DNA from 2 places in the Nocardia sp. NPDC049707 genome. Region 2 is predicted to be linked to the other one. Evidence: riboswitches for the same ligand, from Rfam matches in the RefSeq annotation. Region 2 holds a riboswitch; the other holds the start of a gene.
What was found. Region 2 has a riboswitch for glycine ahead of gcvP (aminomethyl-transferring glycine dehydrogenase). Riboswitches for the same ligand answer to the same signal wherever they lie in the genome.
Positions count from the first base shown of each region.

Region 1: linked by a shared signal. The riboswitch ahead of gcvP (aminomethyl-transferring glycine dehydrogenase) and the one ahead of gcvP (aminomethyl-transferring glycine dehydrogenase) in region 2 are both predicted to bind glycine.

Region 1 covers NZ_JBFANN010000001.1:41,373-57,474, forward strand. Annotated here, with positions in the region: gene AB0J29_RS00205 (protein kinase) at 1-1,489, shown strand, start outside; gene speB (agmatinase) at 1,729-2,736, opposite strand; gene AB0J29_RS00215 (helix-turn-helix domain-containing protein) at 2,907-3,086, shown strand; glycine riboswitch at 3,405-3,512, shown strand; gene gcvP (aminomethyl-transferring glycine dehydrogenase) at 3,637-6,606, shown strand; gene gcvT (glycine cleavage system aminomethyltransferase GcvT) at 6,672-7,799, shown strand; gene gcvH (glycine cleavage system protein GcvH) at 7,918-8,322, shown strand; gene glyA (serine hydroxymethyltransferase) at 8,467-9,735, shown strand; gene AB0J29_RS00240 (L-serine ammonia-lyase) at 9,815-11,197, shown strand; gene AB0J29_RS00245 (MarR family transcriptional regulator) at 11,403-11,900, shown strand; partial or broken gene AB0J29_RS00250 (MDR family MFS transporter) at 11,938-13,431, shown strand; gene AB0J29_RS00255 (carboxypeptidase-like regulatory domain-containing protein) at 13,618-14,484, shown strand; gene AB0J29_RS00260 (YceI family protein) at 14,484-15,305, shown strand; gene AB0J29_RS00265 (AMP-binding protein) at 15,350-16,102, shown strand, end outside.
Region 2 covers NZ_JBFANN010000007.1:186,227-202,328, forward strand. Annotated here, with positions in the region: gene AB0J29_RS10045 (FHA domain-containing protein) at 1-335, shown strand, start outside; gene AB0J29_RS10050 (MerR family transcriptional regulator) at 409-1,245, shown strand; gene AB0J29_RS10055 (bifunctional nuclease family protein) at 1,411-1,884, shown strand; gene AB0J29_RS10060 (MerR family transcriptional regulator) at 2,080-2,679, shown strand; glycine riboswitch at 2,810-2,909, shown strand; gene gcvP (aminomethyl-transferring glycine dehydrogenase) at 3,098-5,917, shown strand; gene AB0J29_RS10070 (SRPBCC family protein) at 5,974-6,453, opposite strand; gene AB0J29_RS10075 (metalloregulator ArsR/SmtB family transcription factor) at 6,450-6,800, opposite strand; gene AB0J29_RS10080 (hypothetical protein) at 7,188-7,835, opposite strand; gene AB0J29_RS10085 (hypothetical protein) at 7,928-8,089, opposite strand; gene AB0J29_RS10090 (VWA domain-containing protein) at 8,100-9,704, opposite strand; gene AB0J29_RS10095 (WhiB family transcriptional regulator) at 9,849-10,118, opposite strand; gene AB0J29_RS10100 (HNH endonuclease) at 10,146-10,691, opposite strand; gene AB0J29_RS10105 (hypothetical protein) at 10,743-10,889, opposite strand; gene AB0J29_RS10110 (hypothetical protein) at 12,026-12,256, opposite strand; gene AB0J29_RS10115 (DUF4232 domain-containing protein) at 12,456-13,085, shown strand; gene AB0J29_RS10120 (acyl-CoA dehydrogenase family protein) at 13,098-14,387, opposite strand; gene AB0J29_RS10125 (TetR/AcrR family transcriptional regulator) at 14,390-15,055, opposite strand; partial or broken gene AB0J29_RS10130 (SDR family NAD(P)-dependent oxidoreductase) at 15,355-15,597, opposite strand; gene AB0J29_RS10135 (malate synthase G) at 15,716-16,102, shown strand, end outside.

The sequences.
Region 1 (16,102 bases), on a different contig from region 2:
CGACAACCGGGTCGCGGTGGCCAAGTTGTGCGAGCAGCTCGACGGAATGCCGCTGGCCATCGAGTTGGCGGCCGCCCGGCTGCGCGCGTACGGGCTGGACGAGATGCTGGCGATGCTCGCCGACCGGTTCCGGCTGTTCGCCACCGCCGGCCGGCCTGCGGATCCGCGGCACGGCTCGCTGCAGGCGCTGGTGGAATGGAGCTACGACCTGCTCACCGCCCAGGAACGCGACGTGTGGGCCATGCTGTCGGTGTTCACCGGACGTTTCACCGCTGCGGCTGCGGCGGAGGTCTGCGCGGGTCCCGGATACCAGGAACGGGATGTCCGGTTGATTCTGGCGTCGCTGGTGGACAAGTCGATGTTGTTGTCCGGCACCGTCAATGGTGTCCGTCGCTACCGGCTGCTGGTGACGCTGCGCGACTTCGGTCGCGAGCGCCTGGCAGAGACCGACTTGCGGCAGGCGTGCCTGCAACGATTCGTCGCCCGGTACCGGCGCCTGGCCACGGAGTTCCAGCGTGGGTGGTTCGGCCCCGGTCAGCAAGCGGTGTACGACGCGGTCCACGACGAGCGGGAGAACTTCCGCGCGGCCCTTTCGTACAGCCGCAGCGACGGGCAGCTGTCCCTGGCCGGTATCGAGATCGTGACGTCGCTGCACTTCTATTGGCTGGCCAGTTGCAGCCTGTCGGAGGCGCGGCGCTGGTTGTCAGCGGCGCTCGAGTCCACCTCGATGGACGAGGCGCATCGATCACGGGCACAGTGGAGTTCGTCGGTCGTGGTGATGCTGCTGAGTGACCGGACGACGGCACTCGATTGGGCCACTCGGGCACGCGAGCTCGCGATTGCACGCGGCGATCACGGCGACCAGGGGTACGCCGCAGCCGCGCTCGGATTCGCCGCGATTTGTGGTGGCGAAGTCGAGCTCGCCCGGGTGTACTACGAGGAGGCGATTCAGTGCCAACGTGACGCTGGCGACGCCGAGGGGCTCGCGGTCGCCATTGCCGGGCTGCTCACCAGTCTGCCGCCGGGCGGCGACCCCCAGGTTGCCGAGCTCTGGCGTGAGGCGGAGGCGTTGTGCACGGCGGCCGGCGACAAGTGGACCCTCGCGTACCTCACCTTCGCGCGGGGATACGATGCCGTCCTGGCGGGGGACCTCTCGGGTGCCCTCGACTATCAACGCGAGTGTCTGCGGCTCGCAAGGGGATTCGGCGATCGGATCCTGTGCGCCTGGGTGTTCGAGGTGATGTCCTGGATTGCGGTCCAGCGCGGCGACGCCGAACTGGCCGCGCGGATGCAGGGGGCCGCGGCCGCCAGTTGGGCGTCGGGGGAGACGTCGATGCTCGGCTATGGCGGTATGCGCGAGGGACACGACGAGACCAGCGCCCGTATCCGCGCCGAACTGGGGGAGTCGTTGTCCGATCGGCTGGTGCGTTGGGGCGCTCGGACGTCCCTGCGGGAAAGCATTTCCGTTGCTCTCGGGGAGCGGGTGTGAGGTTCCGCCCGCCCCGATCAGCGGAGGACAACGGTGCGGCGGCCCTGCGCGATGATCCGTCCCTCGTCCAGGTCCGCGGTCACGTAGTGGGCGCTGGCTTCAGCACGTCACGTGGACCCGCGTGAAAAGTGGCCGGCCGCCCGATGGTCGAACAGCCTGTTGTCGATGATGTCGCAGGCAGCCGTGCTCGACCCGGAATCCCGAGACGGCGAAGACGATGCCGGGTGACCCAGCGCAGGCTATCTCGAGAGCGCGGTCTTCTCGAGTGACTCGGCGGCGGAGACGGCGGCCGAACCGGACACCATCAGCGAGACCACGTCGAACACCAGCGTGGCGGCCGCAATGCAGGTGATCTCGGCGTGGTCGTAGGCGGGGGCGACCTCGACGACATCGGCGCCGATGATGTTCAGATTCGTCAGCTGGCGGATCATCCGCAGCAGCTCCCGCGAGGTGAGCCCGCCGGCCTCGGGCGTGCCGGTGCCCGGTGCGAACGCCGGGTCGAGCACGTCGATGTCGATGGAGACGTACACCGGGACGTCACCGACGCGCCGGCGCACGACGTCGACGGCCGTCTCGATGCCCATGACGTCGAGGTCGCCGGCGCGGATGATCCGGAATCCCATGCGCGCGTCGTCGTTGAGGTCCATCTGGTCGTAGATCGGCCCGCGGATGCCCACATGGATCGAGTGGTCTTCGACGAGCAGCCCTTCCTCGAAGGCGCGGCGGAAGATCGTCCCGTGGTTTACCGGCTGGTTGAAGTAGGTGTCCCACGTGTCGAGGTGGGCGTCGAAGTGCAGCAGGGCGACCGGGCCGTGCTTTGCGTGCAGCGCACGAAGATTCGGCAGGGCGATGGTGTGATCGCCACCGATCGAGATGATCCTGCGGTCCCCGCCACGGAGGATCTCGCTGGCATGGTTCTCGATCTGCTTGCAGGCCTCGGTGATGTCGTACGGGGTGACCGTGATGTCGCCGGCGTCGACGACTTGGACCTCTTCGAGCGGCGCGAGACCGAATTCGACGTGGTAGCCGGGGCGCAGTGCCCGGGCGGCCTGACGGACGGCGAGCGGGCCGAACCGGGCGCCGGGCCGGTACGAGGTGCCCGCGTCGAACGGAACTCCGAGGATGGCGATGTCGTAGTCGTCCACCTCGTGGATGTCGGCAATGCGGGCGAAGGTGCCTTTCCCGGCGAAGCGGGGAACCTCGGTGGCGGGAAGTGCACCGATGAGGGTGTCTTTGGGCTGGGGCATGTCGGTTGTCTCCTGTCCGCGAAGCTTGCGACGAATATGGTGGGAGACCGGTACTGGTGGTGCTCCTGGGCTGCGTTGATACTTGGCGCGCAGAGTGCTGACATCCATCAGACTGCCTCGGACCCGTGCCTGTGCGCGAGTAGCAAAGACGCCAAACTCATCGATCTGTTCTGTTCGATCGCACAAAGCAGCGGACTGCACAGCCCATGCACATCCACCGGCAGACGGTGATGTACAGAATCCGGAGGGTGGAGCCGCGCACCGACCGCGACGTGGCGGACACGAATTCAATGGCAGAGCTATGGCTGGCCGTGCGGGCAGCCGAGCTGCTCTCGATTCCCTCCGAGTAGACAGAGGATCCGGCTGCTGTGCGGCGACGCGAAGTCGCCGGTGATATCGGACCCGCACGGTCATGGCCGAGCAGCGCTCGCAGGAAGCGGCGTCAGCAGGGGAGAGGAGGCAGACGCTCGATACCTTTGCGGGACTTGGTATCTGGACGCCGAATGCTCGGTGTGCGCGGTCACAGCTTAGCGATTTCCAGACCGAGGATGCCAAACGCCGATGCGTTTCGGCAAGGGTGATCGGCGGTCGAGTGGTCCCGAGAAGTTGGTGGCGACAAACCTCGGGGGAGTGTGTACCGTTGTGCGAATCACAACTGAAGACGCCGATGACGCGCAGCGGGAGAACCTCCGAGTTTCAGACTTCTGAACTCCGAGGCGCCGTAGGAGCAACTTCCTCCCCGGGAATCTCTCAGGCCCCAGTACCGCAGCGCCGAGGCAACTCTGGAGAACAGGAACGGCCGCAGGCCGGTACTTACCGAAGGTGAAGAGCAACGCCGTAGCCGCGGCAACGCCCAAACTCTCAGGTTTCAGGACAGAGCGGGGAGGTGTCCCTCAGTCGATGTCCGGTGCGGTCCGGACAGAGCGAAACCGGAGTCACCTCTTGTCAGTCGAAACCCGCATTGCCCCCAATGAGGGGCTCTCTACCAGCGGCTTTCCCTCGCGCCACATCGGCCCCGACGCATCCGCAGCACAGCACATGCTCGAGACACTCGGCTACGAGACGCTCGATGAGCTCATCGACGCCGCAGTGCCGGACCAGATCCGCAGCGAGAAGGCCATGGATCTGCCGGCGGCCCGGAGCGAGCCGCAGGTCCTTGCCGACCTGCGCGCCCTCGCCGACCGGAATCAGACCCGTGTCCAGATGATCGGTCTCGGCTACCACGACACCGTCACACCTGCGGTTTTACGGCGAAACCTGCTCGAATCGCCGGCCTGGTACACCGCTTACACGCCCTATCAGCCGGAGATCTCCCAGGGTCGGCTCGAGGCATTGCTGACCTTCCAGACGTTGATCGAGGATCTCACCGCGCTCCCGCTGGCCGGGGCCTCCCTGCTGGACGAGGCCACCGCCGTGATGGAGGCCGTGCTGCTCATGCGGCGGGCGAACAAGTCCAAGTCCGCCACGAACCGGGTGATCGTCGACGCGGACTGCCTACCGCAGACCCTCGCGGTCGTCCAGGGGCGTGCCAGGTCGGTCGGCATCGAGGTGCTGGTCGCGGATCTCTCCAGTGAATTGCCCGACGGCGACGCATTCGGTGTGGTGTTCCAGGCGCCGGGCGCGAGTGGCGTCGTGCGCGACCTGTCGCCGCTGATCGCGGCCGCGGGCGAGCGCGGCGCGCTGACCACGGTGGCCGCTGACCTGCTCTCGTTGACGATCTTGACGCCGCCCGGAGAACAGGGCGCCGATATCGCGGTCGGATCCGCGCAGCGCTTCGGCGTGCCGCTGTTCTTCGGCGGCCCGCACGCCGGCTACCTGGCCGTGCGGACCGGGCTCGAGCGCATGCTCCCGGGCCGCCTGGTCGGGGTCTCCGTCGACGTCGACGGCGCCCCCGCCTACCGGCTCGCGCTGCAGACCCGTGAACAGCACATCCGCCGCGACAAGGCGACCAGCAACATCTGCACCGCGCAGGCACTGCTCGCCAACGTGGCCGCGATGTACGCGGCCTACCACGGGCCGGAGGGGCTGCGCGCCATCGCAACCCGCGTCCACCGCCATGCCGTGACGATTGCCGAGAGCCTGCGGGCGGCCGGCCACCAGATCGTGCACGACCGCTTCTTCGACACTGTGCAGGTCCGGGTGCCGGGTCGGGCAGGGGAGTTCGTCGCCAACGCCGATCGCTTCGGCATCAACTTGCGCTTGGTGGACGACCACCATGTCGGCATCTCCTGCGACGAGTGCACCACCGACGACGTAGTGCGTCGGGTCGTGGCCGCCTTCGGTGCGACGGTGACGGCAACGCCGACCGCGGTCTCCGGGCTGCCGACCGAACTCGACCGCACCTCGAAGTTCTTGCAGCACCCGGTGTTCCACGAGCACCGCTCGGAAACCGCGATGCTGCGGTTCCTTCGGAAGCTCTCGGACAAAGATCTCGCCCTGGACCGCACCATGATCCCGCTGGGGTCGTGCACGATGAAGCTGAACTCCGCGGTGGAGATGGAGCCCATCAGCTGGCCCGGATTCGCCGGCATCCACCCCTACGCGCCCTCCGAGCAGACCGCCGGATACCTGGAGCTGATCGGCGACCTCGAGCGGTGGCTCGGGGAGATCACCGGATACGATCGAGTCTCGTTGCAGCCCAACGCCGGATCTCAGGGCGAGCTGGCCGGACTGTTGGCGATCCGCGGATACCACGAGTCCCGCGGTGAGAGCGGCCGCAACATCTGTCTCATTCCGCAGTCCGCACACGGAACGAACGCCGCCTCGGCGGTCTTGGCCGGGATGCAGGTGGTCGTGGTGGCCACCGCGGCCAACGGCAACATCGACATCGACGATCTGCGCGCCAAGATTGCGGTCCACGAGGGCAAGGTCGCTGCGATCATGCTCACCTACCCCTCCACGCACGGCGTATACGAGAACGACGTGCGCACGGTCTGCGACCTGGTGCACCAGGCCGGCGGTCAGGTGTACATCGACGGCGCGAACCTCAACGCGCTGGTCGGCCTGGCCCAGCCGGGCAAGTTCGGTGGCGACGTCTCACACCTGAACCTGCACAAGACCTTCTGCATCCCGCACGGCGGCGGCGGACCCGGCGTCGGACCGGTCGCGGTGCGCGAGCATCTCGCCCCGTTCCTGCCCGGGGACCCACTCGGCGGCGGCGACGGGGGAGCCCCGGTTTCGGCCGCGAATTACGGCTCGGCCGGCATCCTGCCGATCACCTGGGCGTACCTCGCGCTGATGGGCCCGGACGGCCTGACCAGCGCCACCGAGGCCGCGGTGCTGGCGGCCAACTACCTCGCGAAGTCGCTCGACGCGCACTTCCCGGTGCTGTACAGCGGACCGTCAGGTCTGGTTGCGCACGAGTGCATCCTCGACCTGCGCGCCATCACCAAGGAGACGGGCGTGACCGCCGAGGACGTGGCAAAGCGACTGATCGACTACGGATTCCACGCGCCGACCCTGTCCTTCCCGGTGACCGGCACCCTGATGGTCGAACCGACGGAGTCGGAGGACCTGGCCGAGCTGGACCGGTTCATCCAGGCGATGGTCGCGATCCGGCAGGAGATCGACCTGGTCGGCGACGGGGTGTGGCCGCTCGAGCGCAGCCCGCTGCGTCAGGCGCCGCACACCGCGGAACAGGTCACTGCCGACGAGTGGACGCTGCCCTACCCCCGCCACCTGGCCGCCTTCCCCGTCGCCTCCTTGCGCGCCGCGAAGTACTGGCCACCGGTACGTCGGATCGACGGGGTACACGGGGACCGCAACCTCGTTTGCTCCTGTCCGATGCCCGAGGCATTCGAAACCCCGACCAGCCAAAACGACACCGCCACCGCGGCGAATGCCGACACCCGTGAGGAGGCTTTTGCATGAGCGAGCGTAGCGAGCGAGCATTGCGCACAGCCGAGCGAGCATCCGACACAGCCATTCGCGCAGACATGAGCACCGTTTCGTCCGTCTCGACATCCCCTGCATCTCCGCTGCTCGAAGAGCACGCGAACCTCGAGGCCAGCTTCACCGACTTCGCCGGCTGGCAGATGCCACTCAGGTACGACAGCGAGCTCGCCGAGCACCGGGCCGTGCGCAGCACTGCCGGGCTCTTCGACCTTTCGCACATGGGCGAGATCGCGATCACCGGCCCCGCCGCCGGTGCGCTGCTCGACTATGCGCTGGTCGGCGAACTCTCCAAGATCGGCATCGGGCGGGCCAAGTACTCGCTGCTGTGCAACGCCGACGGCGGAGTGATCGACGACCTGGTCGTCTACCGGCTCGCCGACGAGCACTTCCTGGTCGTGGCCAATGCGTCCAACGCGCCGACCGTGGCACGCGAACTCCTCTCGCGCGCTGAGGGATTCGATGCCGAGGTCGACGACCAGTCGGCGCAGACCGCGCTGATCGCCGTGCAGGGTCCGGCCGCCCAGGACATCGTGCAGGCACTGGTGCCGGACGAGCAGGTCGCAGTCGTGACGGAGCTCCGGTACTACGCGGTCACCCCCGCGTCGGTCGCCGGCATCGACGTGCTGCTCGCCCGCACCGGGTACACCGGCGAGGACGGCTTCGAGCTGTACGTGGTCAACGAGCAGGCGGTGCGCCTGTGGCGGGCACTGCTCGACGCGACCGCGGACCGTGGCGGTGTGCCGGCCGGTCTCGCCTGCCGCGACACCCTGCGGCTCGAGGCGGGCATGGCGCTTTACGGTCACGAGCTGACCCTGGACACCAACCCCTACGAGGCCGGGCTCGGCAAGGTGGTCCGGTTGGGCAAGGAGTTCGTGGGACGCACTGCGCTGCAGGAACTCTCGGCGCGGCCCATCGAGCGGGTGCTGGTGGGACTGAAGGGCACCAGCCGGCGCGCGGCCCGCGCCCACTACACCGTGTACGACGCGGCGGGCGAGACAGCAGTCGGTGTCGTCACCTCTGGTGCGCTCTCGCCGACGCTCGGCTACCCGGTCGCGCTCGCCTTCGTGGACGCGGCTCTGCAGGAGTCCGGGACGGAGCTGACCGTCGATATCCGCGGCAAGAAGGAACCCTTCGTGGTCACTCCCTCGCCCTTCTATCGCCGCTCCTGAAGCCGGAGCGCTCCGCGTTCGAACACGCAGCGCTCGAACATTTCGCGCTCGAACACACAGCGCGCCAACACCGTTGACCTACCCAGTCACCAACGAAAGCACTCGAGAAGGTACCAGCATGTCCTCATCCAATCTGCCTGACGACCGCAGCTACACCGCCGACCACGAGTGGGTGGCCATCGAACCAGGAGCCGACCTCCCCGACCACCCTGTCCGAGTCGGCATCACCTCGATCGCCGTCGACTCGCTCGGCGAGCTGGTCTTCGTGGACCTGCCCGAGGTCGGCGCCACCATAGTCGCCGGCGAGAGTTGCGGTGAGGTCGAGTCCACCAAGACCGTCTCCGAGCTGTACCCGCCGGTCAGCGGCCGTGTGACCCTGGTCAACAGCGCCGTTGTCGACGACCCGAGTCTGGTCACCTCCGACCCCTACGGGGAGGGCTGGCTGTTCGCCGTGCAGCCCGCCGCCGCCGGTGACCTGTTGACCGCCGCCCAGTACGCCGAGCAGAACGGAGTCGTGGCATGAGCGGTCAGGCGCGGAGGTGGCAGCGGAGTGTGACCATGCAGCGCCCCGTTCATGCCAGAGAGGACACGGCATGAGCGGTCAGGCGCGGAGGTGGCAGCGGAGTGTGACCACGCAGCGCCCCGTTCATGCCAGAGAGGACACAGCATGAGCATCCTGGACCGGACCCTCGCGGATTTCGATCCCGAGGTCGCCGCACTCATCGGTAAGGAACTCGAGCGTCAGCGCACTGGGCTCGAGATGATCGCTTCCGAGAACCACGCGCCGATCGCCGTCATGCAGGCGCAGGGTTCGGTGCTGACCAACAAGTACGCCGAGGGCTACCCGGGGCGTCGGTACTACGGCGGGTGCGAGCACGTCGACGGGATCGAGCAACTCGCCATCGACCGAATCAAGGCACTCTTCGGCGCGAAGTTCGCCAACGTGCAGCCACACTCCGGAGCCACGGCGAACGCGTCGGTGATGCACGCGCTGATCAAGCCGGGCGACACCATCTTCGGCCTGTCCCTCGCCGACGGTGGACACCTCACGCACGGCATGCGGCTGAATTTCTCCGGGAAGCTGTACAACGTCGCGGCGTACGGGGTCTCGGACAGCGACTACCTCATCGACATGGACGAGGTGGCCAGGGCGGCACGCGAGCGCAAGCCGCAGCTGATCATCGCCGGCTGGTCGGCCTACCCCCGGCATCTGGACTTCGCCCGCTTTCGCGAGATCGCGGATGAGGTCGGCGCCTACCTGATGGTGGACATGGCCCACTTCGCCGGGCTCGTCGCGGCCGGGCTGCACCCGTCACCGGTCCCGTACGCGCACGTGGTCACCTCGACGACCCACAAGACGCTCGGCGGACCGCGCGGCGGCATCATCCTCACCAACGAGGCCGACATTGCGAAGAAGATCAACTCGGCGGTGTTCCCCGGCCAGCAGGGTGGGCCGCTCGAGCACGTCATCGCAGGCAAGGCGACCGCATTCAAGATGGCCGCCCAGCCCGAGTTCGCCGAGCGGCAGCAGCGCTGCCTCGACGGCGCCAAGATCCTGGCGGAGCGGTTGAATCAACCGGACGTGCAGGGCGCCGGCATCTGCGTGCTGACCGGCGGGACCGACGTGCACCTGGTCCTGGTCGACCTGCGGGACGCGGAGATCGACGGCCAGCAGGCGGAGGATCGGCTCGACGCGATCGGAATTACCGTCAATCGCAACGCGGTGCCGTTCGATCCGCGTCCGCCGATGGTGACCTCGGGCCTGCGAATCGGCACCCCGGCCCTGGCTGCCAGGGGTTTCGACGCCGGGGACTTCGCGAAGGTCGCCGACCTCATCGCCCAGGCTTTGATCGCGGCGCCGGAGGCGGACATGTCGGCGCTGGCGACCGACGTGCGCACACTCGCCGACAAGTACCCCCTGTACCCGGAGCTGTAGAGCATGGCTGCGCCGCCCTTACATCCGTTCCTCGCTGCGCCGCGGCACTCGCTGCGATGATCCGGAAGGACCTCGACTCATGACCGTCAGCGTGTTCGACCTCTTCACGGTCGGCATCGGTCCGTCCAGTTCCCACACCGTCGGCCCGATGCGGGCGGGCGGGAGGTTCGCCGCGGCCCTCGCTTCCCGCGGTGTGCTCGATGCCGTCGCCGGTGTCCGCGTCGACCTCTATGGATCGCTCGCGGCCACCGGCGCCGGCCACGGCACCTTCTCCGCGATCCTGCTCGGGCTGGAGGGGTATCGACCGGAGACCATCGAGACGCGCGAGAAGGACCGTCGCCTCGCGACGTTGCGGCAGACCCGTCGGATCATGCTGGGCGGCGTCCGAGAGATCGATCTCGCCGAAGACGAGATCGTGCTGCATCCGTTGACCGTTCGGGACTTTCATCCGAATGCGATGACTGTCACCGCGACCGACGACGGCGGGCAGGAACTGCTGCGGGAGACCTACTACTCCATCGGCGGCGGCTTCGTGGTCACTGAGTTCGAGGCGGACGCGCCGGCGCAGGCGGACCCGCTGGCGCTCTCGTTCGGTTCCGCGAAGGAGTTGCTGGAGATCACCGAGCACCTCGGGATCTCGATCGGCGACGTGATGCTCGAGCACGAATGTGCGGCCAGGCCCGAGTGCGAGGTGCGCAGCCAGTTGCTGCACATCAGGGACGTGCTGGTGGAGTGTTTCGAGCTGGGTATTTCGCGGGTGGGTTATCTGCCGGGTGGACTGCGCGTCCGGCGTCGGGCCCACGACTGGTACGAACGTCTACGTCACGAGGATCCCCACCGGGACCCCGCCTTTGCCGAGGACTGGGTCAATCTGGTGGCCCTGGCGGTCAACGAGGAGAACGCCTCCGGGGGACGGATCGTCACCGCTCCCACGAACGGTGCGGCCGGGATCATTCCTGCGGTGCTGCACTACGCCACCCACTACACGCCGATGGGCAAGTCCGATCCGGACGGCACGGCTATTCGTTTCCTGCTGGCGGCGGGTGCGGTCGGTTCCCTCTACAAGGAGCGCGCCTCGATTTCGGGCGCCGAGGTCGGGTGCCAGGGTGAGGTTGGGTCCGCCGCCTCGATGGCGGCGGCGGGGCTCGCGGAGATCCTCGGCGGCACGCCGGCGCAGGTGGAAAATGCTGCGGAGATCGCCATGGAGCACAGCCTGGGCCTGACATGCGATCCCATCGGCGGGCTCGTCCAGATTCCGTGCATCGAACGGAACGCGATCTCGGCGGGCAAGGCCATCAATGCGGCCCGAATGGCGTTGCGCGGGGACGGAACTCATCGTGTCAGCCTCGACCAGGTGATCGAGACGATGCGCGCGACCGGGCTGGACATGAGCTCGAAGTACAAGGAGACGTCCATGGGCGGGCTCGCCGTCAACGTCTCGGTCAACGTCGTCGAATGCTGATCGAGGGTAACCGGCAAGAAAAGGAACAGTCAGTCGGAATGATGATCCTCGCCTGATCGGTGATGATCGCCGTTGCAACCGCACCGGCAGAGTCCACGCGCGCCAACCACCGACAGCAATACGCCACCGCCAGATAGTTGCTTAGCGCAAGCAAACTATATATAGTTGCGTAGCACAAGCAACTAATCTCGTGCTGGGAGTGGGTATGGCAGTGTCACCCGATACGGCTCAGAGCCTGATAAAGGAGCTCTATTTCGTGGGCCGGGCGATCCGCGCTGCCCTCTCGCACCCGGAAGAAGGGCACCTGCTTCCGGGGGGCGTCGGCGTGCTGGGCTCCCTCGAGGCCAGGGGGCCGTGCCGGCAGGTGGATCTGGCCGTGGACTTGTGTATCAGCCCATCGACATTGAGCAGGCATGTCGCCGAGCTGGTGAGTTCCGGCGACATTGCCCGCCATGCCGATCCCAGCGACGGCCGGGCCACCCTCATCCAAATCACTGACCAAGGACGCGATCTGTTGCGGCGCATCCGGGTGTCGCGGGCACGGGGATTGCAGGCTGCGCTCGCCGATTGGAGCGAGGACGAAGCCGAGCAGGCCGTCATGGTTGTTCAGAAGCTCAGGAATTCATTGGCCGCAGTTGAGCACCACCCCGCGGTGGGCGAGCGCGAGCCGGTTTCGACAGAGAGTCAGGGAGTCGATGTCTAATTCAGTCGATGCGGGGACGCGGCGCGATCCGGACGCGATGACCCATCGTCAAGTCCTGGAAGCCATGACCGGGCTGTTGGCAGCGCTGTTCACGGCGCTGCTCAGCACCACGATTGTGTCGACCGCGCTACCCACGATCATCGGCGACCTGGAGGGGTCGCAGACCGCATACGCCTGGGTTATCACCACGGCGCTGCTGGCCAACGCCGCGTCCACCCCGATCTGGGGCAAGTTCGCCGATCTGTTCAACAAGAAGCTGTTGGTCCAGTCGGCCATCGTCATCTTCGTCGTCGGTTCGGTGATCGCCGGCGTCGCGGGCAACGTGCCCATGCTGTTGGCGGCACGCGTCATCCAGGGTGTCGGCATGGGCGGGTTGACCGCGCTCGTCGTCGCGATCATCGGCTCCATCGTCGCGCCGCGCGAACGTGGACGGTATTCCGGCTACATGGGTGCCGTGATGGCGGTTTCGATGTCGGGTGGACCCATCCTCGGCGGCGTCATCGTCGACAGTCCGCTCGGCTGGCGCTGGTGCTTCTTCGTGTGTGTGCCCCTGGCCGTGATCGCACTGGTGCTGCTGCAGCGGACCTTGCGGCTGCCCACCGAGCGTAAGGACGGGGTGTCGATCGACTGGCTCGGCGCCACACTGCTCACCGGCGGTGTGTCGATCCTGCTCGTTTGGGTGTCGTTCGTCGGGAAGGCCGGCTACTACGCCTGGCTCTCCAGAGAATCGGCGCTCTACGTCGGCATCGGCGTGCTGTTGCTGATCGCGACCGTGTGGGTCGAGTCCCGCGCCGAGTCGCCGATCATCCCACTGGCGATCGTCACCGAACGAACCACCGGTCTGGCGATCATCGCCTCGATCGCGGTCGGAGTCGGCATGTTCGGTGCGACGACTTTCCTGGGCCAGTACTTCCAGACCGCACGCGGATACTCACCGACTGTGGCGGGTGTGCTGACCATCCCGATGGTCGCGGGCATGCTCGTCGCCTCGGTCGGCTCCGGGCAGCTGATCACCCGGTTCGGCCAGTGGAAGCCCTTCGTGGTCGCAGGCGGCGCGCTGCTGGTGGTCGGATTCACGCTGCTCTCGACAATCGACCACGCGACGAACCTGTGGCTGGTCGGTATGTACATCGCCGTTGTCGGGCTCGGCGTCGGCATGATGATGCAGAACCTGGTGCTGGCCGTGCAGAACACCGTGAGTGTGCACAACATCGGCGCGGCGTCCAGCAGCGTCGCCTTCTTCCGCACGTTTGGCGGCGCGATCGGTGTCTCGGTGCTCGGTTCGGTGCTGGCTACCCGCGTGAGCGAGCTGTCGGCAGAAGGTTTCGCGAGGCTCGGTGTGACCGCTAGGTCCTCCGGCGGCAGCAACCTGAAGATCGATGCCTTGCCGACACCGATAGCCACGATCGTGCGCGCCTCCTACGGTGATGCGACCGGCCGGATCTTCCTCATCGCCGCGGGTTCGACGGTCGTCGCCCTCATTGCGACCATACTGCTGCCGAACCGTCCGCTGCGCCGTACGATCGACATCGATCCGGCCCTCGACCCGACCACGAAAGAGTCTGCGTTGCAGGACAATCCGACCGCCGCGGACGGCATGGCGGCACTGGATGCCGAACTGGCTGCACTCGCGGAGTCGAGCTGGGACGAAACCCAACTCCAGGAACGCACTGAGCGGAAGTTGTCCGAGCCCGAACCGGTGCCGGCCGCGTCGGTCATGGGGCATGCGGCGGTAGAACAGAACGGTCGTGTGTACCGGGTCGATGCGTCGGCACAGACCGGTGTGTCGACTGGCGGCTTGTCCGCATCGGACTTCGACGGTGGGGCGTTGGGCGGTTGTGTCCATCGTGAGGACGGTCGTCCGGTGCCGGGTGCGGTATTGACGTTGATTGATCAGGCCGGCCGCCAGGTCGCGCGGGCGACCAGTGCTGCCGATGGTGGTTATGCGATCACTGCGCGGGAGAGGGGCGGCTATGTGTTGATCGTGTCGGCGATGGGGCACCAGCCGGCGGCGGTCAACGTGTCGGTCGGTCCGCGGCCCCAGCACCTGGATCTGACTTTGGTGGGTTCCGGTGAACTATCGGGCGTGGTCCGGACCGCCGTCCATGGTGTGCCATTGTCGGGTGCGACCGTCACGCTGACCGATGTGCGTGGTGAGGTGGTCGGGGCGGCTGTCACGGGCGGCGACGGCACTTACGTGTGCCACGGTGTGGTGTCGGGTGTGTATACCTTGGTCGCGGTCGCTGAGCATATGCGTCCCAGTGCCACCACATTGACGGTGCCGGACAGTGGTGTGTTGCGTCATGACATCGAGTTGGCCGCGATGGCGGTGCTTGCCGGGACCGCGTGGGCCGACGGCGGCCGGGCGGCGCCGGATGTGCTGGTCAGTGTGCTCGACGCGGCGGGTGAGGTGACCGCGACGGCACGTACCGACGAGAACGGCTGTTACGTCGTGACCGATCTGCTCGAAGGGCAGTACACCGTGGTTGCCCGTGGCTATCCGCCGGTGACCGGGCAGGTCACGGTATCCGGTGGCGAGGTTGCCTACGATGTGCGGCTCGGTTACGAGCCGGGGGATCGTTGATGAGTGGGTTGACCGGTCGTGTGTGCACCGCACAGGGGTGGCCGGTGCCGGATGCGGTGTTGACGGTGACGGATATGAGGGGGCACCAGATCGCCCGCGCGGTCGTCGACGAGACCGGGGCGGTGGGCACCGAGCTGTTGCCTGCAGGTGTTCATATCGCGGTGCTCACCGCCGTCGGGTTCGAGCCGGTGGCGCGGACCGTGCAGATCTCCGCGGTCGGGACGGGTGTGCTCGGTGAGGTGGTGTTGGTGCCGGTCGCGGGGGCGGTGGCATCGCCGCCGCCGGGGCCGTGGACGATCGATCCGGCGCATTCGACGGTGATCGCCACCGTGCGTCATCTCGGTATTGCCAGCATCAAGGCCCGATTCGCGGAGGTGAGTGGGCGGCTCGAAGTTGCTGAGCCGTTCGAGCGGTCCACGGGGTACGCGGAGATCAAGGCGGCGAGTATCGATACCGGTATCTCGATGCGTGACGATCACCTGCGTTCGCCGGAGTTCTTGGATGTCGACAGCTATCCGCTGATCACTTTCACCGGCAGCGGGTTGCGTCGCACCGGTGGTGACACCTGGGTGATGTCGGGTGAGCTGACCCTGCACGGGCAGTGTCGCCCGGTCGATCTCGAGGTGACCTATGGTGGTTTCGGAGCGGATCCGTGGGGTGGTGTGCGTGCTGCGTTCCACGCCGAAACACTATTGCACCGCAACGATTTCGCGATCGATTACAACGCGGTCGTGCGCGCGGGAGTGGCCGCCGTCGGCACCACCGTCAAACTCGACCTCGACGTCGAAGTTGTACAGGGCGAGCAGCTACCCGCAATCTAGGCAACTGCGGCCGAAATATCTTGTACTGGCAAGGATCTTTCACCATGAGCCCATTGACCCGAGACCTGATCGTGCGGGGCGCCCGCCAGCACAGCGAGCGGACAGCAGTGATCTGCGGAGACCGCCGGATGACGTTCCGCGAGGTCGACGAACTCAGCAGTCAGCTGGCACATGCCATGCTTGCGCAAGGATGCGAATACCGTTCACGCGTCGCATTGCTTGTCAACAACAGCATCTACACCGTCCCGACCGACTTCGCATGCGTCAAGGCGGGCATCAACCGCGTCCCGCTCAATTCCCGGCTCTCCGTCGAAGAGCACAGCCGAATGATCGCCGAAACCGGCTGCACCGCCCTGTTCTACGGCCCGGACCTGGCCGATCGCGCGCAGCAATTGGCACAGCGATTCCCGCAGCTGCGATGTGTGGGCCTCGAGTCGTCGTTCGACGACACCCGCACGCTCTTCGATGTCGCGGCCACCATGCCCAACACTCTCCCCGACATCGCCGTCGAGCCGGACGACGTGATCTTGACCCTGTTCACCTCTGGTACCACGGGAGTCCTCAAGGCAGCGCAGCACACCCAGCGCACGTATGCGGGTATCGCACGCAACGTGCTCCTGAACCTCCTCCAGGTTGCGCCCGACGACGTGATGGCGCATTCGGCGTCGCTGATCCACGCCAGCGGGGTGTTCGTCCTCCCGTTCTGGTTGCGCGGTGCCACCACCTTGGTTCTTCCCGGATTCGATCCCGACACCTTCGTCGAGCAGATCGCCACCCACCGGGTCACCTCGACCATC
Region 2 (16,102 bases):
GTGCCGCCCTCTTGGTCGTGAAGCGAGGCCCGAACGCGGGCTCGCGGTTCCTGCTCGATCAGCCGACCACGTCGGCGGGCCGCCATCCCGACAGTGACATCTTTCTCGACGACGTCACCGTCAGCCGTCGGCATGCCGAATTCCGGCAGGACGACGATTCCTTCCAGGTGGTCGATGTGGGCAGCCTCAACGGCACCTACGTCAACCGGGAGCCGGTGGACTCCTCGGAGTTGCAGAACGGTGACGAGGTTCAGATCGGCAAGTTCCGCCTGGTCTTCCTCACCGGACCGCGGGCTCAGGTGAACGAACCGTCGGCGGGTGCGGGCAGCCTGTGACATCAGCGGCACGGATTTCGCGTGTCGGTGGCGTTGACAGGGAAGAACGCTGTGTCATGAAAGACTCGGTGCTATGACGGGCGCGGCGCAGTGGGCTCGCGGAGGCATGTCGATCGGCTCCGTGCTGGACCTGCTGCGACCGGACTTTCCGGATATCACCATCTCGAAGATCCGTTTCCTCGAGGCCGAGGGGCTGATCCGACCCGAACGTACGCCGTCGGGTTATCGCAGGTTCTCGATCGCGGACTGCGAACGGCTCAGATTCGTGCTGACCGCACAACGTGATCAGTACCTGCCTTTGAAGGTGATCAAGGAGCAGCTCGAAGCGATCGACAGCGGTGCGGCGACGCTCGGTGTGCGGGAAGCCCGCGCCCGGGCGCATTCCGGCCGCAACGTTGCGCTGGAGTCCGGGCCCGCCATGCCCGACTCCGAGCCCACCGCGACACCCGGGGCGAACCATGCCGCGCGGACCGCGGCGCCGCGCAGACTCGGCGTCGTGCCCGGTGAAATCTCGCCCGACGAGCTGCGATTCGATCACGAAATCCGGCTCACCCGGGCGGATCTGCTCACGCAGGCCGAGATCGACGAGAAGTTCCTCGCCGATCTGATTCGGGCCAATCTGATCACTTCGGGCGCCGCCGGTTTCTTCGACGAGGATGCGGTGACGCTGGCCAAGACCGCGAAGGCGATGGCCGAATTCGGCTTGGAGGCACGGCATTTGCGTGCGTTCAAGTTGGCCGCGGATCGCGAGGCCGCACTGGTGGCGCAGATCGCCGCCCCGATCGCGAAGAGCCGCGATGCCGGTGCGCGGGCCCGTGCCGAGGAGACTGTGCGCGAGTTGGCGGCATTGTCGTTGACACTGCATACCTGCTTGGTGAAAGCGTCGGTCCGGTCCTCGCTCGGCGCCTGAGTTACGGCGGGTGCATCGGTTCGCTGTGCGTTCCAGACGGACAACACGCCGATTTCGGCTGTGCACAGGGAATGCTGCACGCCTCGAGGTTCGCTTAGACTCGTGGTACGGCGAGCTCTGCAGCGGTCATGCCGGGCGGCCGGCGAGTCATTGGGAGGCAGTGCGATGAGTGAGATGCGCGTAATCGGCATTCGTGTCGAGCAGCCACAGAACCAGCCCGTGCTGTTGCTCCGCGAGGTGTCCGGAGACAGGTATCTGCCGATCTGGATCGGGCAGGCCGAGGCGACCGCGATCGTGCTCGAACAAGAGGGGGTGACTCCGATCCGTCCGCTGACTCACGATCTGATCAAGATCTTGATCGCCGACCTCGGGCACACCCTCAAGGAAGTGCGGATCGTGGATCTGCAGGAGGGCACCTTCTACGCGGATCTGGTCTTCGAGAACGACCTGCGGATCTCGGCGCGGCCTTCGGATTCGGTAGCGATCGCCTTGCGGGTCGGTTGCCCGATCCATGCCGAGGAGTCGGTGCTCGAGGAGGCCGGGCTGGTCATGCCGGACGAGCGCGAGGACGAGGTGGAGAAGTTCAAGGAGTTCCTGGAGTCGGTCTCCCCGGACGACTTCAAAGCCACCGATAGCTGAGCTGACCGGGCGGACCGGTGTTGTCGGTCCGGCGTGCCCACTTTTCCTCTGGCCCTAAAGTAGAGGTAGAGACTCTTACCGCGCGTCGCGTTTGGTCGGACGATGCGGCTCCCGGGACAATCAGGGGGAGTAATCTCGATAACTGGGCCACGTCCGTTATGGCCGGTCGTTGGTCGTTACGGAGCCGGGTCATCGATGAGGCAAGGCGTCGGCGAAGCAAGGGAGTGGTCAGTGGCAGAGCAATCGCAGGATGTGGTACAGCCAGGCCTGTTCCCGGATGATTCGGTACCCGACGATTTGGTCGGCTACCGCGTGCCCAGCGCATGCCAGGTGGCCGGGATCACCTACCGGCAGCTCGACTACTGGGCGCGGACCGGACTGGTCGTGCCCTCCATCCGAGGTGCCGCGGGGTCGGGTAGCCAGCGGCTGTATTCGTTCAAGGACATTCTGGTCCTGAAGATCGTGAAGCGACTATTGGACGCGGGCATCTCGCTACAGAACATCCGCATCGCGGTCGATCATCTGCGCAGCCGCGGCGTGCAGGATCTGGCGGGTATCACGCTGTTCTCCGATGGCACCTCGGTCTACGAATGCGCCTCGCCCGAGGAGGTAGTCGATTTACTGCAGGGTGGGCAGGGCGTCTTCGGAATCGCGGTCAGCGGCGCCATGCGGGAACTGACCGGGGCCATCGCCAACTTCCCGGCGGAGCGGGCGGTGAGCGGCAGTGCGAGCGAACGTCCGGAGGACGAACTGTCCTTCCGGCGTAAGGCACGGATGAACCGGAAGACCGGCTAGAGATCGTATCGAGTGCCCGTCGCTACCGCGGCGGGCACTTGTCGTATGTACCGCAGTGATGAGCGCTACACGCCTATCCAGGGTCCGGTGGCGTCAATCGTTGCGCGCGCGGCATAAACTAGCGATGCGTCGCCGCCGTGCGGGAGAGTTCCGGACTTCACAAGAGTTCGGGCGCCGAAGGAGCAGCACCTCCCCGTCAATCTCTCAGGCAAAAGGACCGTACGGGCTTCGACGTCTCTGGAAAGTGGTGACCGGCGCACAACGCGGCGATCGCCCGCCCATGGGGAAAGGGGCCCGGGCCCTGTCCATTCGAGGCAGGAGTGTCGCGGCGTCCGAATCTCTCAGGCTCCACGACAGAGGGGGAGGGCTGATACTCGTCGGCCGCCGTTGGCTGACCCCGCCCGACCTTGGAGCTGCAGTGACTCGATCATTCGCCGACCGCCATATCGGACCCGACCGGGACGAACTCGCCCGGATCCTGGACGTCGTAGGCGTCGGCTCGCTGGACGAGCTCGCCACCGCGGCACTACCCGCGTCCATTCTGGACGGCTCCGGCCTGGAGGTGTTGCCGCCCGCGGCCACCGAGCACGAGGTGCTCACCGAACTCGCCGAGTTCGCGCACTCCAATACCGTCGCCACCTCGATGATCGGGCTCGGCTACTACGACACACTGACCCCACCGGTGCTGGTTCGCAGCCTGCTGGAGAATCCGGCCTGGTACACCGCCTACACGCCGTACCAGCCCGAGATCAGTCAGGGGCGGCTCGAAGCGCTGCTCAACTTCCAGACCATGGTGTCGGATCTGACCGGGATGGATGTGGCCAATGCGTCCATGCTGGATGAGGCCACCGCTGCTGCCGAGGCGATGACGCTGCTGCGCCGTGCTGGCAAGTCCAAGTCCGCACGTCTGCTCATCGACGACGATCTGTTCCCGCAGACCAAGACCGTGCTGTACACCCGGGCCGAGCCGCTGGGCATCGAGATCGTCTCGGCAGATCTGTCCGGTGGCGAGCTGCCCGAGGGTGAGTTCTTCGGTGTGCTGGTTCAGGTTCCGGGTGCGTCGGGCCGGATCGTGGACTGGCGGCCGGTGATCGAGGCTGCGCACGACCGTTGTGCATTGGTGGCGGTCGGCGCGGATCTGCTTGCGCTGACGTTGATTACGCCGCCGGGGGAACAGGGCGCTGATGTATGTTTCGGCACCACACAGCGTTTCGGGGTGCCGATGGGGTTCGGCGGTCCGCATGCCGGATATCTGTCGGTGCACACCAAGCACGCGCGGCAGCTGCCCGGCCGGTTGGTCGGTGTCTCCGTGGACGCCGACGGCAACAAGGCATACCGGCTCGCATTGCAGACCCGTGAGCAGCACATTCGCCGGGAAAAGGCGACCTCGAATATCTGTACCGCCCAGGTGCTGCTCGCCATCGTGGCCGCGATGTACGCGAGTTACCACGGTGCCGACGGGCTGCGTGCGATCGCCCGCCGCGTTCATGCCCGCGCCGCCGCCATCGCAGCCGGGCTCGATGGTGTTGTGGTGCACGGGATTTTCTTCGACACGCTGCTGGTGCGCGTGCCCGGCAGCGCGGAATCCGTTGTCGCGAAGGCGAAGTCGAGCGGGATCAACTTGCGGTTGGTGGATGCCGATCACGTCGGCATCGCCTGTGACGAGGCCACCACCGAAGCGCACGTCACCGCGGTGCTCGAATCCTTCAGCACCGGACTGCCGTCGGGTGTCACCGATCCGGCGGGTGTGCCGAGCGTGCCCGGCGGTTCGATCGAGACCCGCACGTCGGAATTCCTCACCCACCCGGCCTTCACCAGTTACCACACCGAAACCGCGATGCTGCGCTATCTACGCAGGCTCTCCGATAAGGACATCGCATTGGACCGCAGCATGATTCCGCTCGGCTCTTGCACCATGAAGCTCAATGCCACCGCCGAGATGGAGGCCATCACCTGGCCCGGTTTCGCACGGGTACATCCATACGCACCCGTCGAGGACGCGCCCGGTCTGCTGCGGGTGATCACCGATCTCGAGAGCTGGCTCGCGGCCATCACCGGGTATGACCAGGTGAGCCTGCAGCCGAATGCGGGCAGTCAGGGTGAGTACGCGGGTCTGTTGGCCATTCGGCGTTACCACCTGGATCGTGGTGATACACACCGGGATAGGTGCCTCATTCCGTCCAGTGCACATGGCACCAACGCGGCCTCGGCCACCATGGCCGGACTACGCGTTGAGGTTGTGAAATGCCGGGAGAACGGCGATGTCGACCTAGATGATCTGCGCGCCAAGATCGCCGACCACGCCGACCGGTTGGCCTGCATCATGATCACCTACCCGTCGACGCACGGTGTGTACGAGCACGAAGTCGCCGAGTTGTGCGCGCTGGTGCACGATGCGGGTGGCCAGGTGTACGTCGACGGTGCGAATCTGAACGCCCTTGTGGGCCTTGCTCGTCCGGGACGATTCGGTGGCGATGTCAGCCATTTGAACCTGCACAAGACTTTCTGCATTCCGCACGGCGGTGGCGGTCCGGGCGTTGGTCCGGTGGCGGTGCGCTCGCATCTGGCGCCGTATCTGCCGGGTGACCCGCTGGAGCAAGACTCGCATGCGGTGTCGGCGGCGAAGTACGGTTCGGCGTCGATCCTGCCGATCACCTGGGCTTACATCCGGATGATGGGTGCGGATGGCCTGCGTAGGGCTACATTGACCGCGATTGCCTCGGCCAATTACATCGCGCGCCGGTTGAACGAGCACTTCCCGGTGCTGTATACCGGTGAGAATTCGATGGTCGCGCACGAGTGCATCCTGGATTTGCGCGAGATCACCAAGCGGACCGGTGTGACCGTCGACGATGTGGCAAAGCGGTTGGCGGACTATGGATTCCACGCGCCGACCATGAGCTTCCCGGTAGCGGGCACGTTGATGGTGGAGCCCACCGAGAGCGAAAACCTGGCCGAGCTGGACGAATTCATTCTGGCCATGACGGCGATCCGGGGCGAGATCGATCAGGTCGCCGCGGGTGTGTGGCCGGTGGAGGACAACCCGCTGCGTGGTGCGCCGCATACTGCGGCCTGCTTGGTCGGGGAGTGGGAGCACCCGTACAGCCGGGAGGTCGCGGTGTATCCGCAGGGGCTGGATCCGGCACGGGGCAAGGTGTGGCCCGCGGTGCGGCGCATCGACGGCGCCTACGGTGACCGCAACCTCGTCTGCTCCTGCCCGCCGCTGGACGCGTACTGACGGCTACCGAGCCGCACCTCGCCCCCGTTGCAGGTGCGGCTCGGTAGTCATCTTCACTATGCGGCAGCCGCTTTGGCGTAGGCATTGGCCAGATCCGCCCAGCCGTCCTTGCTCCGCACGCTGTCGCGCATGGATTCCCAACCCTCGCCGTGCTTTTCGAAGTCCGAATGCACCAGGGTGACGGCCGTGCGGTCGGCCGTGACGGGTTCGAAAGCGACATCGACGCGGCTGGCGCGCTCCGGATCGGTTTCGTGCTGCCAGTTCAGGCCGATCTCCCAGGAGAACGCGAAATGCCGCGGCGGATCCCAGACCAGTACGGTGCCCCAAGGACATTCGGTGCCATCCACTTCCCTGCCGAAGCAGCGCCCGCCTTGGCGCGGTTCGATAACCTCCTGTGCGAGTTCGCCTTTGCCGATGTGATGCCCACGTGGCCACCATCTGTCGATCCCATTGGTGAATACGTCGTACGCCTTATCGATCGGTGCGTCGACGACGAATTCGACCCGAACTTCCTTCTCGCTCAACTGCTGTGTCATGACTTCTCCTGTTCGGAGGTGTCCGCCGCCCGCTTGGTCGCGACCTGTCGGTTCACCTCGTCCTGAAAGGCCGACATCGCCGTCGACCAGAACTGTGTGAAGTACACCCGAAGCCCATCGATCCCCTGCGGATTCAGCCGATACACCCGCCTGGTGCCCACCGCCTCATCGGTAACCAGCCCCGCCGCCTTGAGCACCTTCAAATGCTGCGAAACCGCAGGCCGACTAACCGGCAACTCCTTGGCAAGCTCCCCAACCGCGCACGGCCCGTCCCTCAGCCGCTCAAAGATCGCCCGCCGCGTCGGATCCCCCAAGGCATCCAACGCTGCCTCTCGGTAAGCCCTCACGAACCGTAAGTCTAGACTTACGAAATATGGTTGTCTATGGGCGCGCCCACTGAATGCTGATTGGTCAGGCGGATCCGACGTGTACGGTCGTTGCTCCAGGCGATGACATAGCTGTTGGGCATGACGAAGAAGGCGTCGTGCCGGCTGTCGTCGTGCCCGCAACGATGCGCAACGCCAGTTCGGGCGGTCGAAGCGTCCGACTCTGGTCAACCGTCAGGTGGCGGCGGGCGCTACAAAGGTGGCGCGAGATCACGCTGCGTACCGGGCAATTCCCCGACGCAGGCATGACCGCGACTGCCGCGGTCGTTGCCGTGCTGAGGGGACTCGAAGGACGCCGTCCCGGTCCGGGGCGGCGTCGGTTGTGTCCTCGGATTCAGGCCGAATGAGTCAGGCCGGGTCCGGGGTGGGTTCGGGGGTGAGTTGGGGGAGGGTGCTGATGGCTTCGATACCGAGTTCGGAGCGGGTTGCGTTGACGACGGCGCGTTCTTCTTCGACAGTATTGGAGATGGCCTTGTGCCAGAGGGTACGGATGGCGTTGACGTCGTCCATGGTGGCCTCTTCGTCGAGTTCTACCTTGAGGCGCTGTACGGTGATGCTCTGTGCGGCGGTGAGGGTGCGCACGAGATCTTCGCAGCGGCTAGGGATTTTGGGGTTGGCCAGGACGCGGAGTCGGGTGATGAAACCGTTGAGGGCGGAGATGCTTTCGAGGACCTGTTTGCCGAAACTGTCCACTTCCTCGACGCTTTCGGCCTTCAGGTCGAGGGTGTCCCACAGATCCTGACGCACGTCGGCGGCGGACTCCAGGATCGAGGAGACTGCGGTCAGAATCGAATCGCGGCGCCATTTGTCCTGTTCGCGGCTTTCGGTTGCGGCATTGGCCGCTTCGATATTTCTCTGCGCGGCGTCGAGTGTGGTCTGGTTGCGCGCGTCGGCGGCGGTGATCGCAGCACGGTTGGTGCGGTTATTGATCACGACGCCGACGACTGCTGCGACGGCGACGATCAGCGAGCTCAGGAGCGGAAGCCAGGAAGTCACCCGCAAATCATCGCACTGTGGGGTGGTGTGCTGTCCCGCGATCGGCACGCTATGCGTCGATGGGGCTGCCAATTTTCTCGATCCGGTCCGGCTCAGGCTCGAATCATCGTGTTGGCCAAGGTTTTTGCCGCAACTGAGACCTGCTGCGCGGAATGCCACGGCGCGTGCGCCGCTAGGCACGCGTCCACGGTGGTCACCGATTCGTGCGTGGGCACCGAATCCGATGCGACGAATTCGGTGCTGCCGCGCAGCATCGGCGAATTCTTACGGCGTTGTCAAAGCATGCATCACCGCGGTCCCGAAGCTGACGTCATCCGTGGTCGGCAGGTGCGTGTACGTCCCTCCGGTTCGCTGAGCGGCGGTTTGGAGGGTCTCGGTGTCATTGCCGCCGATAACGATCACATCGATGCGAACCGGATGGGCCGGATCGGCGGCGGAGGCCAGCTCGGTCAGCAGCTTCGCTCCAGTGATAGTGGAGTCGTCATCCGGGCCGTCGGTAACGAGCAGAACCGAATTGGTGAGCCCCGCGGTGTATCCGCGAACAGCTGACCGGTAGGCGGCGATCAGTGACGGATAGGCCTGGTCGGTGCGAGATTCGGTGGGCTGCACCGCCTCCAGTGCCGTATCCAACGCGGTGCGCTGCTGATTACTCAGTGGTGCGGTGGGTGCTTGTATCTTGTACGGCGTTGTCCCGTCGAGGTTCTTGCCGAACGTCCATACGCCGAGTCCGAAGTCCGGCGGCATCACATTCATCGTGGAGCGAATCGCGCCGAGGACATTCGAGAGCCGGGTGACGGATCCGTCGCTATTGCCCATCGAGTACGATACGTCGAGTACCGCCGTGGCCTGCACGCCGAGAACGGGATTGGCGAGCGTGGCATGTACCTTGTCCAGCGCGGTCCGGGACGGCGCTGGTGCGGCGGTGGCTGGTGCGGCGGCGAATCCGGCGGCGGTGAAGGCCGCGGACTGCTGGGGTGCGCGCAAATAGTCGGCGAACAGCGATGCGATCAGATTCTGGGTCTTGTCCACCCATGCTCCGGACATCAACGCGGCGGGATGATCGGCGACGGGGGCGGTCCCCGCAGGTCGAAATGCCGACGTACCGCCAAGGGCTTTCAGTTGCTGTTCGGTAGCCGCAACCGCATGAATGGGCGAATTCGCCGCACCGATCGCGGCCAGTGCGGCCGTGGTGTCGGCCGCCTGCGGCGCCTTTGCGGCGAGCCCGGAGATAGCGGCGACAACCTGACCGGACCGTGCGACCTCGTCGGTGAGCGGGTCGGTCCCCGACACCGCGGAGCCGACCGCGGCCGCCGTCGCCAGCGTCGAGTCCCCTGCCGGCAGCGCCATCCGCAACCCACCCCACCCGGACAACCCGAGCTCATCGAGCGACCCCTGTTGCAGCCGTGGCAGATCCGCCCAGGTGATCTTGGCTTGCTCGAGTGCGCTCCGCAGATCCTCGGGCACGGCGACCACGATCGGGCTCATCGCGACCGGCGCGGGTGTGCCCTCGATCAGCCCGGGCACCCGCATGGATTCGATGGATCGCATCGAATCGGCGATCCACAGCCCCGGTTGCGGACCGAGCGCACCGTTCCACGGTGTGCCCGCGGTGAACCCGGCGACGATCGCGGCCGACGGTTGCGCCGTCACCACTACTTTCGCGCAATGATCGCGCACCTTCGGATTGGCCGCGTTGTAGCGCTCCGCCGCGGCCCGCACTGGATCGGCGATATCCGGATCGACCGTCACGAACAGCGTCGACGGTCCTTCCTTACATTCCGCCGCGGCCGACTTGTCCCGGTTCGCGGCGCGATCACTGAGTTGAAAATACGCGAAGACCGCCGCGACTAGCAGCAAAACGGCAACCACTGCGATAACCGGACCTTTGCTGACGCCTCGGGATCTGGTTCCGCTGCGATGTGTGCCCACGATGCTCAGTGTATGGTCACGCGAGATTTGCCCTGCTGGTGTGTCCGGTGCGGCGCACGGGCACGGCGTGGCGCGAAGGTCCGGCTAGGGACGGATCATCCGTCCGCGGTCGAACTCGTGGCCGCCCCAAACCCCGGACTGTCCGGTGCGTGCGGCGAATTCACCGCAGGTATCACGGATCGGGCAGCCGGCGCAGACTCCGCGCGCGTACTCGAAGTCCTGCGACGGGTACGGGAACCACGCATCGTGGTTCGGATCGCCGCGGCAGGCTGCCCGATGCCACTCTCGGGAATCCGAGAGCGGGAGCAGGTCGGTCAGATCGACATGTGCGCTGGTCTCCAATTCGACGGTCATTTCGAGCCTTCTCCTTTCTCTCTCGGCTCAGGTCGCGGCCAGTTGCTTCCAGATCCGCTGCTGCCGCTTGGCGAGGTGGTCGGGTGCCTTCGGCTGCCACAGCAGCCGCATACCCGCCTCTTCCGGCGTGCGGTCGGCCTTGTTCGAGTTGCAGGGTGCGCAGGCGGCGATCAGGTTGTCCCAGGTATTCGGCCCACCCCGGCTGCGTGGCCGGATGTGGTCGACGGTGCGCGCCCAGGACGCGCAGTACCCGCACCGATGGTTGTCCCGGCGCAGCACACCGGCCAGCGTCGCACGACTGCCGTCGTGTACGCGCGTCACATGGTCGAGGTACACGTACCGCAGCAGCCGGATGGTCTCCGGCAGTGCGAGCTCGAGGTGCTTGGACCGAATCGGGAAGTGCGGCTCCCGATCCGCGATCGACTCGGCGGCACCGCCCATGAGCAGCACAACGGCCCGGTCGGCGCTGATCTCGCTGAGCGCCTCGTAGCTGGCGTTCAACACCAGTACCCGGGTGTATATCCAGTTGTCGACAGTCGATGCCACCGGATCGGTGGCACGGTGCAGCGTCATGGGAGTCACCATGTTTCAAGGGAGCGAGCGGATCAGGGAGGCGCGGGTCGGTCAGTTACCGGCCGGGAGGCGGCGCAGTACCTGCTCGACGCACGCGTCATACCGACGCGGGCTCGATACGACAATGGTCATGGCCGCGGCCTCCTTCCTCGTGCTCGTGAGCACCCGCGAAATCGGGTGATCATCATCGAAATCCATGGTGGCACAGCGCACCCACCACTGGCGAAGGGTTTTTCAGGTCAGGCCGACCCGGCACTGTCGCAGCCACGAGGTCACGTAGTCGGTGCGGGTATTTCGCGGCAGATTATCGGTGACGCTGGCGAGCATGCTCTCGCTCGGATTGGCGTCGGAGGTCTCCGATGTGCCGGGTATCGCCACGACGTAGCGGCCGGGGCAGCCGGCGGGGCCGCCGTTGTCGGGCAGCGTCGCCGACGGCGCCTACCATGACGGGTTCCCGCCATTGCGCCGATCATCTTGCGCATAGAGATGGTCCACACCTAGGTGTTGCTAGTTCCGAAGCGGCCGGGGCGGTACGCGACCGCCTGCCGTTGCGTCGGAGTCAACCGTGCGGTCTGACCTGGGATTTATGCGAGAGCTTCCCGTGATAAACGCCTAACATTTCTACCGAGCGTGGTAATGTCGACAATTTGCCCGGCGCGGCGGGGATGAAGGAGCCGCGGGCGAGGGGGTGCGCGGCTCCTTCATCGTGTCCGAGGGGCAGCTACCGCCTCGTCCACGGTTGTGGTGGTGATCAGGACACCAATGACTCCCTCCCGCACATCATCGTGTGACCATCTATTGAACCCCGGTAGGCGGGCTCGCGTCCCGGCTTCGGGCAATGCCGTTCGAGAAGGTGGGTCAACCGATGGGCGTGTGGCCCAACAGAACTCGACCGGTGAATCGTGTCTGCTTGGCCCGTGGCAGTGGACGGAACAGGCAGGCGTGGATGTCGTGATACCACTCTCCAGCTCGCAGCCGCGCGAAAAGCCCCCGCCGCCAACGGTTTCGATGGCCAATCGGACGATGTCGACGAGGGCGTCGGCGGCCACGGTCGCCACCACATCGCCGACCGCGCCATGCTGGCGCGCATCCGGAAAGCCGCCGTCGACGCGTTCGGCCTGGCCGTTGGATTCGATCCAGTCCGAAGCACTGGTGCTGACCAGGATCGAGCCCGCGGGTACCTTCTCGAAGACCGTCGAGGTGTATGCGCACCGGCCGAGTGGAATTCGCTGGGCCGACCGCCCGCACCCGGCGTATGCCGTCGGTCCTGCAACCGAGTCCGGTTACGGGATACTCGGATCCGGTCGTGCGCGCCTCATAATCGGCGGTGACCATCACGGAGCAGGCTCCCGGGCATAGATGTAGTAGCGGTAGACGCCGTCCCCGGGATCGGCGCATAGTGGCCACTCACCATCGGCGGTGAACCATGTCCACTCGAGCGCGAGGCCAGCGTGGCATTCGGCGATCGACTTCGCCCGGTCCAAGGAGCCGTCGGTGCCGAGGCCCTGGTCGTCGGTGCCGCAGAACTCGCAGCTGTGCACCCGCCGCACTTCGTATGAGATCACGCGCTTACCTCCCGGCATCCAGGTTGGACCCGGTTATTCGGATGCGCACCGATAACGTTCGGTGCGTGCGGCCGATAAACAGCTGGACAGGCTCGTCCGCTCGGGGGGACCGCGTGTCGAATGGGAGTTCCGGAAATGGCGTCCGCAACGAATCGGTGGGGGCGCCAGTTCGAATCGAATACGCGAGGGATGTGTTCCGATGTCGATATCGACGGTGAAATATGTAGCGCTGCTCGGCTGCTGCGCGGTTGTCGCGTTGGCAGGTTGCGCGGACGACAATGGCAAGGCCGCGGGCACCAGCGCGGTGCCGACCAGTGCCGCGAGCCGAGTGCCGGGGCCGAGCGCGGTAGGCACGGACCAACCGACCGGGGCGCAGCCGTCGACCGGCGAACCGGCTTTGCCGTTGCCGCCGATACCGGCATGCGTCGGCAGCCAGCTCATCGTCGGTGTCGAGCCGATGTCGCCCGGCCTTGGCCACCGCGGTGTGCGCATGCATTTCTCGGTCGTGGGGGCCAGCGGTGCGTGCACACTGGCCGGATATCCGGGCGTTGATACCGGCCCCGGCGGGCCGCTCCTGCATGCCGAGCGCGTTGTGCGCGGCTATATGGGTGGTCTCCCCGCGGATGTCGATACCCCACCGACCGTCGTCTTGGACCACGACCACACTGCCGAGGCAGTGGTCGAGGGCAGCGTGGTCGACCCGGGCGGCAACCAATGCCCCACGTACACCGGGCTTTTGGTCACCGCACCGAACACCACCGACACGCACGCGGTCAGCATCACGATCGAAACCTGCACCCTCAGCGTCCATCCGGTGACTCCCCAATAGGTGCAGCGATTTTCAGAGGTTGCCGACGATGTGTTCGAGGCGACGGGCCACCAGTTCGCGGGCCTGTTCGCGGAGGGCAGGGCGGTAGCCGCTGGGGTACACCGGGTCGCCGGGGGTGTAGTCCTTCAGCACTTCCTTGGCGAGGGTGATCTTGTGCACTTCGGTGGGGCCGTCGGCGATGGCCATGACCTCGGCGTAGTTCATCATGTCGACGAAGGGCAGGTCCTGGCTGACGCCGATGGCGCCGTGCAGATGCAGTGCGCGCTGGGCGATATCGTGCATCACCTTGGGCATTGCCACCTTGATGGCCGCAATATCCTTGCGCACCTTCAAATAGTCCTGCTCTTTATCGATGCGCCAGGCGGTGCGCAGGACGAGCAGTCGAAACTGTTCCATCTCGATCCAGCTGTCGGCAATGCGTTCCTGGGTCATCTGCAGACCCGCGAGGGGTCCCTTGCGCATCGGCCGGGAGACGGCGCGTTCGGCCATCATGTCGAAGGCCTTGCGCACTAATGCGACTGTGCGCATGGCATGGTGCACCCGACCGCCGCCGAGGCGGGTCTGTGCGACTATGAAGCCCGTACCCTCCTGGCCGAGTAAGTGGTCGGCGGGGACCCGGACATCGGTGAAGCGCAGATGTCCTTCGTGCTCGCTGAAGCCGTGCACGTGGAAGTTCTTGACGATCTCCAGACCGGGGGTGTCGGCGGGCACGATGAACATCGACATGCCCTGGTACGGACTGACATCCGGATTCGTGACCACCATGACGATATGGAAGCTGGCGAACTGGGCGTTCGAGTTGAACCACTTCTCGCCATTGATGACCCAGGAGTCGCCGTCGCGAACCGCGCGGGTCTTGAACAGTGTCGGATCCGAGCCGCCGGTCGGTTCGGTCATGACATAGCAGGAGCCGATCTCACCGGCCAGTAGCGGCTGCAGATACTTTTCTTTTTGCTCCGGGGTGCCGTAATGCGCGAGGATTTCCGCGTTACCGGAATCCGGCGCCTGACAACCGAATACCGACGGCGCCCACACCGAGGTGCCGAGTACCTCGTTGAGCAGGCCGAGCTTCAGCTGCCCGTAGCCGGGGCCGCCCAATTCCGGTCCGAGGTGGCAGGCCCACAGTCCCTGTTCCTTCACCTTCTCCTGCAGCGGCCGCATCAGCGCCATCGCCTCGGAATTGTTGCGGTCGTAGGGATTCGGGTAGAGCAGATCGAGGGGCTCCACCTCGGTGCGGACGAACTCCGCCGCCCAGTCCAACTTCTGCTGGTATTTCGGATCCGTTTCGAAATCCCAAGCCATGGTCAGCCTTTCGTGTCGGTAATGCCGTCGAGAATGGTGGACGCCACAATGTCGGCGATTTCGTCGGGGGAGTGCCCGCCGTGCGGGCGGTACCAGAAGGTCACCATGTTCAGCATGCCGAGCACACTGTTGGTGACCACGTGGTCGTCGGTGCGCAGCACGCCCGCCGCATGACCCGCGTCGATGACGCGCTGCCAGCATGCCTGTACCGCGTCCCGCATTTCCTGCAGTTCTTCGGCGCGACCGCCGTTCAGCGCGGTGACATCGCGCAATTGGATGGTGACCTCGCGGCGGTGCTCGATGATCAGCCCGATATGGCTGTGGATCAGCTTGCGCAACTTGACGATCGGGTCGTCGGTGCCCCGCGAGATCCGCCGCGCATCGGTGAGCATGAGCTGGATGTAGTCGCGCAGGATCTGCCAGAGCAGTTCTTCCTTGGAGCCGATGTGGTAGTACAGCGCACCCCGCCGCACCCCGGCCCGATCAGCGATTTCGGCGACGCCGGTGCCATGGAAACCCTGCTCCGCGAATAGCTCCATCGCGGCCGCCACGATGCGCGCCCTGGTCGCTTCGGCGGTAGTTTCCGCGGCCGGTGGGCGACCGCGACGACGAGGCGAGGCCGATTCGGGCCCGCCCGGCATCGAATCGCTGTGCGATGTCGCGTTCATTGGCGCGGATCCAACACGACCGTGGAAACCCCGTCGGCGCGGTCGGCGAACATGCGGTACGCGTTTGCGTCATCCGACATCGGGAATCGGTGTGCGACAACGGCTTCGGGCCGAATTCGCCCGGCCGCGGTGAGCCGCAGCAGTGCGGGCAGCTCGTATCGTATCGAGCAGAGTCCGATATGGAATTCGAGCTCCTTGACCTGCGCCAACTGCATATGGAACGAGTCGGCGCGATTATGGCTGACGCCGACCGCGCCGACGCCGCCGCGATGTCCGACGGTGCTGATGGCGAGATTGAGCGTCATGACATTGCCCGCCACCGGTAATGCGCGCCGACCGTGCGTGTTCCTCACCTCATCGGCCAGTGCGACGCACCTGTCGAGCTTTCGGCTGGCATTCACCACGTCCGTACCGGCTGCGGCGAAGGTCCGCACCATTTCGCGACCGATTCCGCGGCTACCACCCGTGACCAGCGCGACCTTATCCGTTAACGACTGTTCTGGCGTTGCGCTCCGTTGCTTCGGCTGCCGGAAATGTTCCAATCAGTACATTAATTCCGCCGGACGATGCAATCAAGGCCCCGACTCGCCGTCGCATCACTACCGGTGGGTAACATTGACTGCGATTTCCCACCCGGCTTTCTCAGAAGTGAGGCAGTAGATGACAAAGCGGATTCAGGTCGGCGGGCTTCAGGTGGCCAGCGTTCTCCACGAGTTCATCGAGAACGAGGCACTCCCCGGAACCGGCGTAGATTCCGCCGCGTTCTGGGCCGGAGCCGAGCAGGTCATCAATGACCTCACCCCGCGCAACCGCGCCCTGCTGGCCGAACGCGACGAGATCCAGGGCAAGCTCGATGCCTGGCACGCCGAGCACCCCGGCGCGAACTATGACAAGGCCGCCTATAAGAGCTTCCTCGGCGATATCGGCTATCTGCGTGCGGAACCGGCCGACTTCAAGATCGCCACCGAGAATGTGGACGACGAGATCGCCACCACCGCGGGCCCGCAGCTGGTGGTGCCGGTGATGAACGCCCGCTTCGCGATCAAT